2 regions of the Pseudoalteromonas sp. CNAT2-18.1 genome follow, and region 1 is predicted to be linked to the other one. Evidence: predicted binding sites of a transcription regulator. Region 1 holds the regulator's gene; the other holds the start of a gene.

Region 1 (5,900 bases):
ACAACGGGTTTTAGAAATAGAACAAACCGCTTTGCAGGAGTTACATCAGTATTTAGACGCACAATTTATTCATGCGTGCGAGATGATCATGGCTTGTAGCGGCCGAGTCATCGTTATTGGCATGGGTAAATCAGGACATGTTGGTAATAAAATTGCCGCGACCCTAGCAAGTACCGGCACTCCAGCGTTTTTCGTACACCCAGGTGAGGCCAGCCATGGTGATTTAGGCATGATCACTGAAAATGACATCGTTATGCTCATTTCTAACTCTGGCGAAACGCACGAAATTGTGAGCATTATTCCGGTAATTAAACGTATTGGCGCGCCCATGATTGCCATGACCGGCAATCCTCAATCAAGTATGGCCACCTTAGCTGATGCTCATATTTGCATTAAAGTATCGCAAGAAGCCTGCCCACTGGGTTTAGCCCCCACCGCAAGCACGACAGCAACCTTGGCAATGGGCGATGCACTCGCTGTTGCTTTATTAGAAGCCAAAGGCTTTACCGCCGATGACTTTGCCCTCTCCCACCCCGGCGGTAGCTTAGGTAAACGTTTATTACTGACCTTGAATGATGTTATGCATAGCGGCGATGACGTGCCACGCAGTCACCAATCACAAAGCATTAAAGAAGCCTTGTTAGAAATCTCAAGCAAAGGCTTAGGAATGACCGCTGTTGTCGATGATAATGAGCGACTGGTAGGGTTATTTACCGATGGCGATTTACGCCGTGTATTGGAGCAGCGAGTGGATATTCACAACACCGCGCTGATTGAGGTAATGACTCCAAACTGCACCACAGCCGATGCTCATATGCTGGCGGCGGAAGCACTGAAAATTATGGAGCAAAAACGCATTAATGGACTCATTGTGACCGATCACGAGCAACGTCCCATTGGCGCGCTGAATACGCAAGACTTATTGCGCGCGGGGGTGATTTAGTGTTGTTTTCAGAATTATACCAAGCCATAGACGAAGACGCATGGCAACGTGCACAGCGCACTCGATTGTTAATTTGCGATATTGATGGCGTGTTTTCAGATGGCCGTATTTATTTAGGCAATCAAGGCGAGGAATTAAAGGCCTTTAATACCAAAGACGGGTTCGGCATTAAAGCGTTGCTCAATGCGGGTGTTGAAGTTGCTGTTATCACCGGGCGACAATCACAGATAGTACAAACGCGAATGCAAAGCCTGGGTGTCCCCCACATTTATCAAGGTAAAGAGAATAAGCTCGAAGCCTATGCACAGTTAAAGCGCACATTAAACCTAAGCGATGAGCAAATAGCCTACATTGGTGATGATGGCCCTGATTTACCGGTGATGGAGCAAGTCGGGTTCGCCGTAGCGGTTAACGACGCTCACCCACTGGTTAAGCGAATAGCCCATTACAGTACCTTGCTACCAGGGGGTTTTGGTGCTGTGCGTGAGCTCACAGATTTGCTGATGCTGGCCCAAGGACACAGCCTGGGAACACAGGGAAGTAGCACATGAACGCAGCGAGAGCGCTCATATCACTGCTATTTATCGTCGCGATGGCGTGGCTTTGGTACCCTTATTTTATGAAGTCGACAGATGATGGTGTCGCTCAGCAAGACCATATTGCCACACCCGACTATATCGCAACTGGGCTGAGTCAGACTAGTTATAACGATCAGGGTGAGTTAAGCCACACCGTTTATGCTGAGGAAATGGAGCTGTATCAAGAGCTCGGGTTTACGCATTTCACCAAGCCGGTATTTACCTTATATGGTGAAACAGAAAATTGGCAGGTAAACGCCGATGAAGCGACTTTATACAACAACAACATTTTGATCTTGGAAAATAACGTCACCGCCACCAACTTAAAAGAAGGGGCGATGATTGAGAAGGTCAGCGCTGAGGCCATTCAAGTTGATATAGATAGCCAGCGCATGGAGTCCGAGCAGGCTGTAGTATTAAGTGGCCCGAATATGAAGATCACCGGGCAAGGCTTGAAAGCAGACCTCAATACAGAGATAGTTGAATTAACAGAACATACGCGAACAATATATTATGACCAATAAAATCAGTGCATTAATTACATCCATCGCAATTGGCTTATGCTCTGCCAGCGCTACTGCTGAGCAAATCACCGCCAAGGAAGTGTTAATTGATGCCGACAAACAACAAGCACTGATCAAAGAAAATATCACTATTTTTGATAAGAACGTGCATATTGTTCACGGCAAACGGGAAATAAAAGCTGACCGCCTTGAGGCTCACCGTCGTCCAGAATTGGGTGATAACAAGCAATTGCTCGTAGCCACCGGCTCACCAGCTGTGTACACCGAAGTGATGGAAGATGGCACTGAGATTTCTGCACAGGCGCTGGAAATTCGTTATGACGTCGCCTCTGAGACCCTAAAAATTCAAGGTGATGCTAAGATTGCCATGGCCGACCAGCATATCGTTGCCGAAACTATAAGCTATGATATTGCCAAACAGCTGATCACCGCCGAAAAGGATGAAAACTCCAGCACACGAGTGCGCACAACATTAACACCACAAAGTGACGATACGCCGGAGAAAGAGCAATAATGGCGACTCTTAAAGCACAAAAATTAGCGAAAAGCTATAAAGGCCGGGAGGTCGTCAAAAGTGTGGGCTTAGAAGTGCAAGCAGGTAGTATCGTCGGCTTGCTCGGCCCTAATGGAGCCGGTAAGACAACTACTTTTTACATGATAGTTGGCTTGGTACCCAGTGATAAAGGCACCATCAGTATTGATGATGAGGATATCACTTTGATGCCGATGCACTCTCGTGCGCGCTTAGGTATTGGTTATTTACCGCAAGAATCATCTATTTTTCGAAAGCTGACAGTTTTTCAAAATTTGATGGCCATTCTAGAAACCCGCAAGGGCTTAAGCAAAGCAGAGCGTGAAAGCGAGCTTGAGGGCCTACTTGATGAGTTTAATATACAGCACATTCGAGACTCACAAGGAATGGCGTTATCTGGTGGCGAACGTCGCCGGGTAGAAATAGCGCGAGCATTGGCGGCAAACCCCAAGTTTATCTTGTTGGATGAACCTTTTGCTGGTGTCGACCCTATTTCAGTGTTAGATATAAAGAAAATCATAGAGCATCTGCGCAATCGTGGCATTGGTGTATTAATCACCGACCACAACGTGCGAGAGACCCTAGACGTATGTGAAACCGCATACATTGTTTCCCATGGCGAGCTCATTGCTTCTGGCACTCCAGAGCAAGTTCTTGCCGATCAAACGGTTCGCGACGTCTATTTGGGTGAGCAGTTTAGATTATAACGATTAAAGGATTGTTAGAGATACATGAGGCAATCATTACAGCTGCGCCTAGGCCAGCAATTAACAATGACCCCACAATTGCAGCAAGCGATTCGCCTGTTGCAGCTCAGTACTTTGGATCTCCAACAAGAAATTCAAGAGGCGTTGGACGCCAACCCATTACTTGAAGTTGAAGAAGACAATTACGCCGACAATAACGACAACCAAGAGCAAAAAGAGTCGACGTCCGACAACCAAAATAACGATACCGCCGAGACGGCCAGCGCCAGTAAGGATGAAGTTGAAAGTGCTGATGCCATGAACAACGAGTCCATCAGTGAAGACTTGCCCATGGATGTGTCTTGGGATGAGTATATTAGTGCGGCTCCCGTTGCCTCCTCTGGGCCTATGCCAGAAGATGAGTCTATCTACCAAGGCGAAACCACCGAGTCGTTACATGATTATTTAATGTGGCAGCTGCAATTAACACCTTTTAGTGCCACCGACGAGGCCATCGCCACAGCTATCATTGAAGCCATCAATGACAACGGCATTTTAACGGTCAGTTGTGAAGATCTGCTGGAAAGCTTGAATCATGATGAACAAGACGATGGTATCGAGCTCGATGAAATTGAAGCCGTTCTTAAGCGTATCCAACTCTTTGATCCAGTAGGAATTGGTGCGCGTTCTTTACAAGAGTGCTTGTTGATCCAGCTCAAGCAATTTGACCCACAAACCCCTTGGCTTGAAGAGACCAAAGAGGTAGTTTGTAACTATATTGATTTGCTTGGTAGTCGCGACTATCGCACCTTGATGAAAAAGACTAAGCTTAAAGAAGCGCAGTTAAAAGAGGTGATGACACTGATACACAGTTTAAATCCGACTCCTGCAGCCACGATTGTGCGAGAGCAGTCAGAGTATGTGATTCCAGACGTATCGGTGAAGAAAGTTAAAGGCCGCTGGGTGGTTGAATTAAACCCAGATAGTATGCCTAAGATCCGCGTTAACGATCACTATGCATCAATGTCGCGAAGCTGTAAGTCGCAAAGTGATAGTCAATTTATTCGCTCGCATTTACAAGAAGCGAAATGGTTTATAAAGAGCTTGGAACAACGCAATGATACGCTACTTAAAGTAACTAATTGCATTGTTCAACAACAACAGGCATTCTTTGAACATGGTGAAGAGGCAATGAAGCCAATGGTGCTTAATGACGTTGCCGAAATGGTGGAAATGCATGAGTCAACGATTTCCCGTGTGACCACCCAAAAGTATATGCATACACCACGGGGTATTTTTGAGCTGAAGTACTTTTTCTCCAGCCATGTTACAACCGAAAACGGAGGTGAATGCTCGTCCACAGCGATTCGAGCATTGATCAAAAAGCTAGTAGCTGCGGAGAATCCTGCTAAACCGTTGAGTGATAGCAAGATTGCCGACGTACTAGCCGAGCAAGGAATTAAAGTGGCTCGGCGCACGATTGCTAAATATCGTGAATCGCTAGCCATTCCACCGTCAAATCAGCGTAAAAGTTTGATATAGACGTTAGACAAGAAGGAAAATGCTTATGCAATTAAATCTTACCGGTCGTCACGTAGAAATCACTGATTCTCTTCGCAACTATGTGAATAGCAAATTTGCAAAATTAGAGCGTCACTTTGACCATATAAATAATGTGCATGTCATTCTTGATATTGAAAAACTAACACAAAAAGCAGAAGCTACTCTTCACGTTAACGGTGGTGAACTGTTCGCAACCGCAGAGCACCAGGATATGTATGCGGCGATCGACGGCTTAATTGATAAGCTCGACCGTCAAGTGATTAAACATAAAGAGAAATTATCTCGTCACTAACATGAACCTAGATTCACTCTTTACCAAGGACTGCAGCAAAGCTGCGGTCCTTTTTAATAGCAAAAAAAGAATGCTGGAGTACCTCTCTCAGGTGGCTCATCAGCACAGTCCTCACCTCAGCGAGCAATCGGTACTTGATGCTTTGCTAACCCGCGAAAAGCTGGGCAGTACTGGCATCGGCAAAGGCGTTGCTATTCCACATGGCCGTCTCGATGGTATCGACAGTACGATTGCCATTGTTGTAACCAATCGCGAAGCCATTAACTTTGATGCCATTGATAACCGTCCAGTGGATATCTTTGTCGCACTTTTAGTGCCGGCTAATGAGACTGAACAACACCTGAAGACCTTAGCGACAATTGCTGATAAACTAAAAGACAAACAACTGTGTAAACAACTGCGCTCGGCGAGCAGCGATCAAGAGCTTTATCAATTGATCGCCGACTAATGCGCGCCGTATTGGTTCATGGTGTGGTTTAAATGTGCGTCTTGGGGTAAAACAAGGAGTTGTCGGATGGAACTTATCATTGTCAGTGGTCGCTCGGGTTCTGGAAAATCAGTCGCGTTACGGGTGCTCGAAGACCTTGGATACTATTGCGTAGATAACATCCCAGTTATTTTACTCCCCTCCTTGGTGCGCAGTGTTTCAGCAAATTATGACAAAATTGCCGTCAGTATCGACGTGCGCAATTTGCCCAAAGAACAGCATGAATTTAACGACATTCTCGCTTACCTGCCTGAGTTTGCTAAGCCTTCGCTGTTTTACCTTGATAGTGACGAAC
Region 2 (5,900 bases), on a different contig from region 1:
AATCGCCATAGCAAGTAGTGTGTTAGTCGTTTTCATCACGCTCTCCTCTTAGTTGGCGTTAAATTACTCAGCTTTTGCGAATTCTTTTTCGCTCAGCTCACCGTCTTTATTGGCGTCCAAATCCTTGAACTGCTGCATTAGCTCTGGATACTTAGACGCTTCTTCCATGCTGATAGCGCCATTGCTATCTACGTCTACACTGTTAAAGTCCATATCCAATGCGAATGCTGATGATGCGCTTACTAAACCTACGATAGCGACTGCTTTTGTCGAATTTTTCATAATGTATCCTCTTTACTGTGTGGTGTTGTCCGGTGTTGCGCAGTCGTTACTGCGCTTTAGCAAATTCTTGCTCAGATAACTCACCGTTCATGTCAGTATCCAAGTCTTTAAATTGACTCATAAGCTCAGGATACTTAGACGCCTCTTCCATACTGATAGCGCCGTTGCCGTCGGCATCGATAGTGTTGAAATCTGCATCCAGTGCGAAAGCTGAAGATGCGCCTACAAGTGCCATTAATGCGACTGTGTGTTTCATGGTTTTCATAACTTGCTCCTTACCTTGTTTGGTAAATAATTGGGTTACTCGGCTTTTTCGAACTCTGCTTTTGAGAGCTCACCGTTGCCATCTGTATCGAGTTGATCGAACTGCTCCATTAGAGCGGCATCGACAGAGGCCTCTTGAACACTGATAGCGCCATTGCCGTCGGCATCAAGTGCGTTAAAATCTGCTGCAAATACAGCGCTTGATGCAGCTAAAGTGACAAATGCGATTGTTGACGTCATACCTTTCATAACAAATCCCTCTTAATGGAAATAAAGTGCGTGAGAAAGAGCGAATAGCGCTTAAGCTTGCTCGAACTCTTCTTTTGAAAGCTCACCGTTACCATCGGTATCTAGCTTGTCGAAGTGTTTGCTAAGCTCTGCATCCACTGCTGCTTCTTGCTTGCTGATAGCGCCATTGCCGTCTGCATCTAAAGTAGAGAAATCTGCTGCAAACGCTGCGCTTGAAGCTGCTAAAGTTATAAGTGCTAAAGTTGAAGTCATGCGTTTCATAATAAGTATCCTTCTGGACTGAAAACTAAAATCTGAAATTGATGTTTAAACTAAGCGCTTAAGCTTGTTCAAACTCTTCTTTTGACAGCTCACCGTTACCATCGGTATCTAGCTTGTCGAAGTGTTTGCTAAGCTCTGCATCCACTGCTGCTTCTTGCTTGCTGATAGCGCCATTGCCGTCTGCATCTAAAGTAGAGAAATCTGCTGCAAATGCTGCGCTTGAAGCTACTAAAGTGATAAGTGCTAAAGTTGAAGTCATGCGTTTCATAATAAGTATCCTTCTGGACTGAAAACTAAAATCTGAAATTGATGTTTAAACTAAGCGCTTAAGCTTGTTCAAACTCTTCTTTTGACAGCTCACCGTTACCATCGGTATCTAGCTTGTCGAAGTGTTTGCTAAGCTCTGCATCCACTGCTGCTTCTTGCTTGCTGATAGCGCCATTGCCGTCTGCATCTAAAGTAGAGAAATCTGCTGCAAACGCTGCGCTTGAAGCTGCTAAAGTGATAAGTGCTAAAGTTGAAGTCATGCGTTTCATACTCAATATCCTTCTTTACTTGTTGAAATCTGTGTCAGTAACGTTCTGTGCTAATTGCTACTGCGTTTTAAACTCACCCTGACTATTACAAGTCCGGTGCCAACATTAAAAAAGCACTATTTATCATGGAGATATATGTAAATCAGGGGAGTTAAGAGCCGTTACACTATGTTTTTCTGTTGCCCTTTTGCGACACAGTTCAGGCTTAAAAGACAATATCTATATTTTTCAATAGGTTATTTTGCAACTTCTCACCTTGAATTCAGCCAATTACCTGCCAGGATTGAGCTGAAGGTGACTTTTAACTGAATGAAAGTGTAATGCCATCATTCTCATAAATTATTTTTTATGTTTATTTATATAAAATTCAAAAACTTATAATTTAAATAACTATTTGTAAGGGGATTTTTATTGAGCCCCAACTGCACACCAAGCGCTGTGTTGCTTTTTAGCAACAACGCATCTTTGGTTCAGTAAAGAGGTGGAATTTAGGACAAAAAGAAATACAGAAGAGATAAAAAAACAATTGAGTGCCTACGCTAGGCATCCACGCCTCAACGCCACTCAACGAGTGACGTTAAGTCACTGCCACGAGATAGAAAAGGGAGCATGGTGGCAGGAATTCATCCTGAAGCGACGCCCGGCTCAGGCATCCACGCCTTCGCGTTCGGCCCTCAACGAGTGACGTTAAGTCACTGCCACGAGATAGAAAAGGAAGAGCATGGTGGCAGGAATTCATCCTGAAGCGACGCCCGGCTCAGGCATCCACGCCTTCGCGTTCGGCCCTCAACGAGTGACGTTAAGTCACTGCCACGAGATAGAAAAGGGATAGCATGGTGGCAGGAATTCATCCTGAAGCGACGCCCGGCTCAGGCATCCACGCCTTCGCGTTCGGCCCTCAACGAGTGACGTTAAGTCACTCGCTGTCGCAAGCGACCGTGCCTCACCCACGCCAGAATGTTGGGGTAAACAGCACGAGGAGAGTAAATATCTCTAACCGGCCAAAGACCATTGCCAATGTCAGGATCCACTTTGCGCTATCACTAATGTCACCATAGTGAGCGGCTACTTCACCCAGCCCTGGACCCAGGTTATTAAGGCAGGCAGCGGTCGCCGAGAAGGCAGTGATATTATCTAGCCCCGTCCCCATCAGGCTGATCATAATAATTACAAACACCAAGGCATAGGCAGAGAAAAAGCCCCATACCGCCTCCACAACCTTATCTGGCAGGGCTTTACGACCTAGCTTAATCGAATAGATGGCACGCGGGTGGACCAAACGGTTAAGCTCTCGGATACCTTGTAAGTAAAGTAAAAACACCCTCACTACTTTCATTCCCCCGCCTGTGGAGCCCGCACAACCACCAATAAAACTGGAAAAGATCAGCAGCATAGGTAGAAACAGCGGCCAAGCGGAGAAGTTATCGGTCGCAAAACCGGCGGTGGTACTGATGGAAACGGCCTGAAACATCGCCTGGTCAAGCGTTTCATCACCATTGGCGTAAATGTTATTAGAGGAAAGCACTGCGAAACAGATAATGATGAGTGCCACTTGAATCAGAAAAAATGCTTTAAACTCAGGGTCGCGCAAATAAACTTTGCCACTACGACTGGCCACCGCTGCGTAGTGCAGTGAAAAGTTGATTGCCGCAATTAGCAAAAACACCACACAGATCAGGTTAATCACGGGGCTATCAAAGTGCCCCATCGACGCATCATAGGTAGAGAAACCACCAATGGCTATGGTTGAAAAGGCATGACAAATCGCATCAAACCAATTCATTCCCGCAACCCAATAAGCCAGCGTGCAAGCTAAGGTAAGCGACACATAGATATACCACAGGTGTTTTGCCGTATCGGCAATTCGTGGTGTCATTTTTGAATCTTTCACCGGCCCTGGCGTCTCAGCACGGTACAGCTGCATCCCACCCACGCCAAGCATAGGGAGCACGGCAACGGCAAGTACGATGATCCCCATACCGCCCAGCCATTGTAATTGCTGGCGATAGAAAAGCACCGACTTAGGTAAATATTCTATGCCTGTAAGTACAGTCGCACCGGTAGTGGTCAGCCCAGAAAACGCCTCAAATACGGCGTCTGCCATTGATAACTTGGGTGCATCTAGAAAAATCAGCGGTAAAGATGCGAACGAGCCTAGCACCAGCCAAAACAACACCACAATTAAAAAGCCTTCCCGAGCCTTTAAATCTCCATGCTCATTACGGTTGGGGTAGTAGGCAATTAAGCCAGCAATGACGCTAAAGACAAAAGCGAGAATAAAAGGTAAACCGCCACCATCTTTGTATATTAGTGAGACCAAGGCTGGCGGCACCATAGTGATGCTGAATAACGCCACCAGCTGGCCCAGTATTTTTATTATCGTGCGGTATTGCATCTAGCGCATCGCCGTGACTTTTGTTTGCATGTTATTGTCTTACTGTTTTATTTTTAACTCAACAGTACCGTGGCTTAAATCAAAGATATCTTTTATCGCTGCATCGCTTTGGCGCTCATCAATACATATCTGCCAACGAATGGCGCTATCATATTGCTTCTCAATATCAAGGACTTGATAGTGAGTTTGCAACCTTTGCTCTATGACTCCCTGTAGAGCATAGTCACTGTCGCCAATGAGTACCACACTAGGCACCTTAACCTGGGTAACTAGTTGCGCCAGCGCGTTATTAAGCGTACCACCATAGGCACGAACCAACCCACCGGTCCCAAGCTTAATACCACCGAAGTAACGCGTTGTCACAGCACAAATTTCGCCAAGGCCACTGCCTTGAAGTACATTCAGCATTGGTTTGCCAGCAGTCCCATTGGGCTCGCCATCATCGGAAAAGCCATACACATGGCTGCCTCCTGGAGCCCCTGCTACATGAGCCCAGCAGTTATGGCGGGCATCGGGGTAACGGCGATTAATATCGGCGATAAAGTCCTTCGCCGCACTAATATCCGGCGTGTGCGTCACATGCACAATAAAGGTGCTCTTTTTGATTTCTTCTTCGTAACTTAAGGGCTCACTAGGGTATGAGTATTCAGACATAACGGCAGGATCATTGATAGCAAACTGCGGAGCACTTCGGCCCCGCAGTGAATGGGTGGTTAATCGAGCTCTAGCTCGCGAGTCATATTCTCAAGGCTGTCTTCATGAACAATGATATTGTCCTCAATACGAATACCACCGAAAGGCTTAAGCTCTGCGACCTTGTCCCAATTAATATGCTGATTATTATCTGTCGCTGCCAAATCACCGAGCAAGGAATCAATAAAGTACAACCCAGGTTCAATGGTAAACACCTGATTCGATTCAATTTTACGCGTGCAACGCAGGAATGGGTGACCTTTAGGCGGCTCTTGGTGTGCGCCCTGCTCGTCAGCCATAAAACCACCCACATCATGTACTTGTAAACCAATATGATGGCCTAAACCATGTGGGAAGAACGTTGAGGTAATGCCTTTGGCAACAATCTCATCGGCCGATAAGTTGACGATGTTAAAGTCACTCAGTGTTTGCGCCACACGTTGGTGACAATCAAGGTGTAACTCACCATACAACTTGCCAGGCGACAACTGGTTACATAGTGCAATTTGGTGCTGCTTCATGGTGGCAACTAGCTCAGCAAACTCCCCTTCACCAGTAAAGTCATAGGTTCGCGTAATATCGGCTGCGTAACCATTGAAGTTGGCACCAGCGTCAATCAAAAAAGAACGATGGGTAGCAGGAGCAACACGATCAAAGTGCGTGTAGTGCAAAATGGCGCAGTTTTCATTTAGCGCCACAATGTTGCCGTAAGGCGTGTCATTTTCGCTGTGTTGCGTCGCTAACAGGTAGGCTTGTTGAATTTCAAATTCGGACTTGCCTTGAAAAAACGCATCTCGCGCAGCTTTGTGACCTTGTACAGCGATTTTATTCGCCTCACGCATACAAGCAAGTTCGTACTGCGTTTTGTAGGCACGGTGGTAATGATAAAAGTTCATTACCGGCTCCGGATTCATCAGCTCAAAACCCAAAGCTTGAGCGACTTCCAAGTATTCGCCAATATATGCAAATCGCGCCTTATCATAGGGTAGTAACTTTTCTACCTGATCCGGTTTCACCAGCAGTTCAATATCAAAGTAGTCAGCCCAATACTCATTCGGCTCATCGGGGACCTTGTGCCAAAAGTCCACAGGGCGATAGAAAATCAACTTTGGCTTATCAGTGCCATTCGCGACAATCCAGCAATGTGGGTTATCTATCACTGGCAACCAGGCCTTAAATTGTGGATTCACCTTAAACGGGTAGTACATATCGTCTAAGAA

What was found. Region 1 encodes sigma-54, which starts transcription at its own class of promoters, with help from an activator protein. Its sites were predicted from a motif close to GTTGGCACGNNNNTNGNNT; they were not measured.
Region 2: a site for sigma-54 is predicted at 1,678-1,696, ahead of MHM94_RS15710 (EF-hand domain-containing protein). Genes of this name have one in related genera too.

What each region holds. Positions count from the first base shown of each region.
Region 1 covers NZ_JAKRFR010000005.1:323,958-329,857, forward strand. The annotation lists gene MHM94_RS13080 (KpsF/GutQ family sugar-phosphate isomerase) at 1-943, shown strand, start outside; gene kdsC (3-deoxy-manno-octulosonate-8-phosphatase KdsC) at 943-1,494, shown strand; gene lptC (LPS export ABC transporter periplasmic protein LptC) at 1,491-2,045, shown strand; gene lptA (lipopolysaccharide transport periplasmic protein LptA) at 2,035-2,559, shown strand; gene lptB (LPS export ABC transporter ATP-binding protein) at 2,559-3,284, shown strand; gene MHM94_RS13105 (RNA polymerase factor sigma-54) at 3,309-4,805, shown strand; gene hpf (ribosome hibernation promoting factor) at 4,831-5,118, shown strand; gene ptsN (PTS IIA-like nitrogen regulatory protein PtsN) at 5,120-5,566, shown strand; gene rapZ (RNase adapter RapZ) at 5,633-5,900, shown strand, end outside.
Region 2 covers NZ_JAKRFR010000007.1:15,328-21,227, forward strand. The annotation lists gene MHM94_RS15680 (EF-hand domain-containing protein) at 1-36, opposite strand, end outside; gene MHM94_RS15685 (calmodulin) at 64-282, opposite strand; gene MHM94_RS15690 (calmodulin) at 329-547, opposite strand; gene MHM94_RS15695 (calmodulin) at 583-795, opposite strand; gene MHM94_RS15700 (EF-hand domain-containing protein) at 847-1,056, opposite strand; gene MHM94_RS15705 (calmodulin) at 1,115-1,324, opposite strand; gene MHM94_RS15710 (EF-hand domain-containing protein) at 1,383-1,592, opposite strand; gene MHM94_RS15715 (TrkH family potassium uptake protein) at 2,536-3,987, opposite strand; gene MHM94_RS15720 (YigZ family protein) at 4,027-4,641, opposite strand; gene pepQ (Xaa-Pro dipeptidase) at 4,701-5,900, opposite strand, start outside.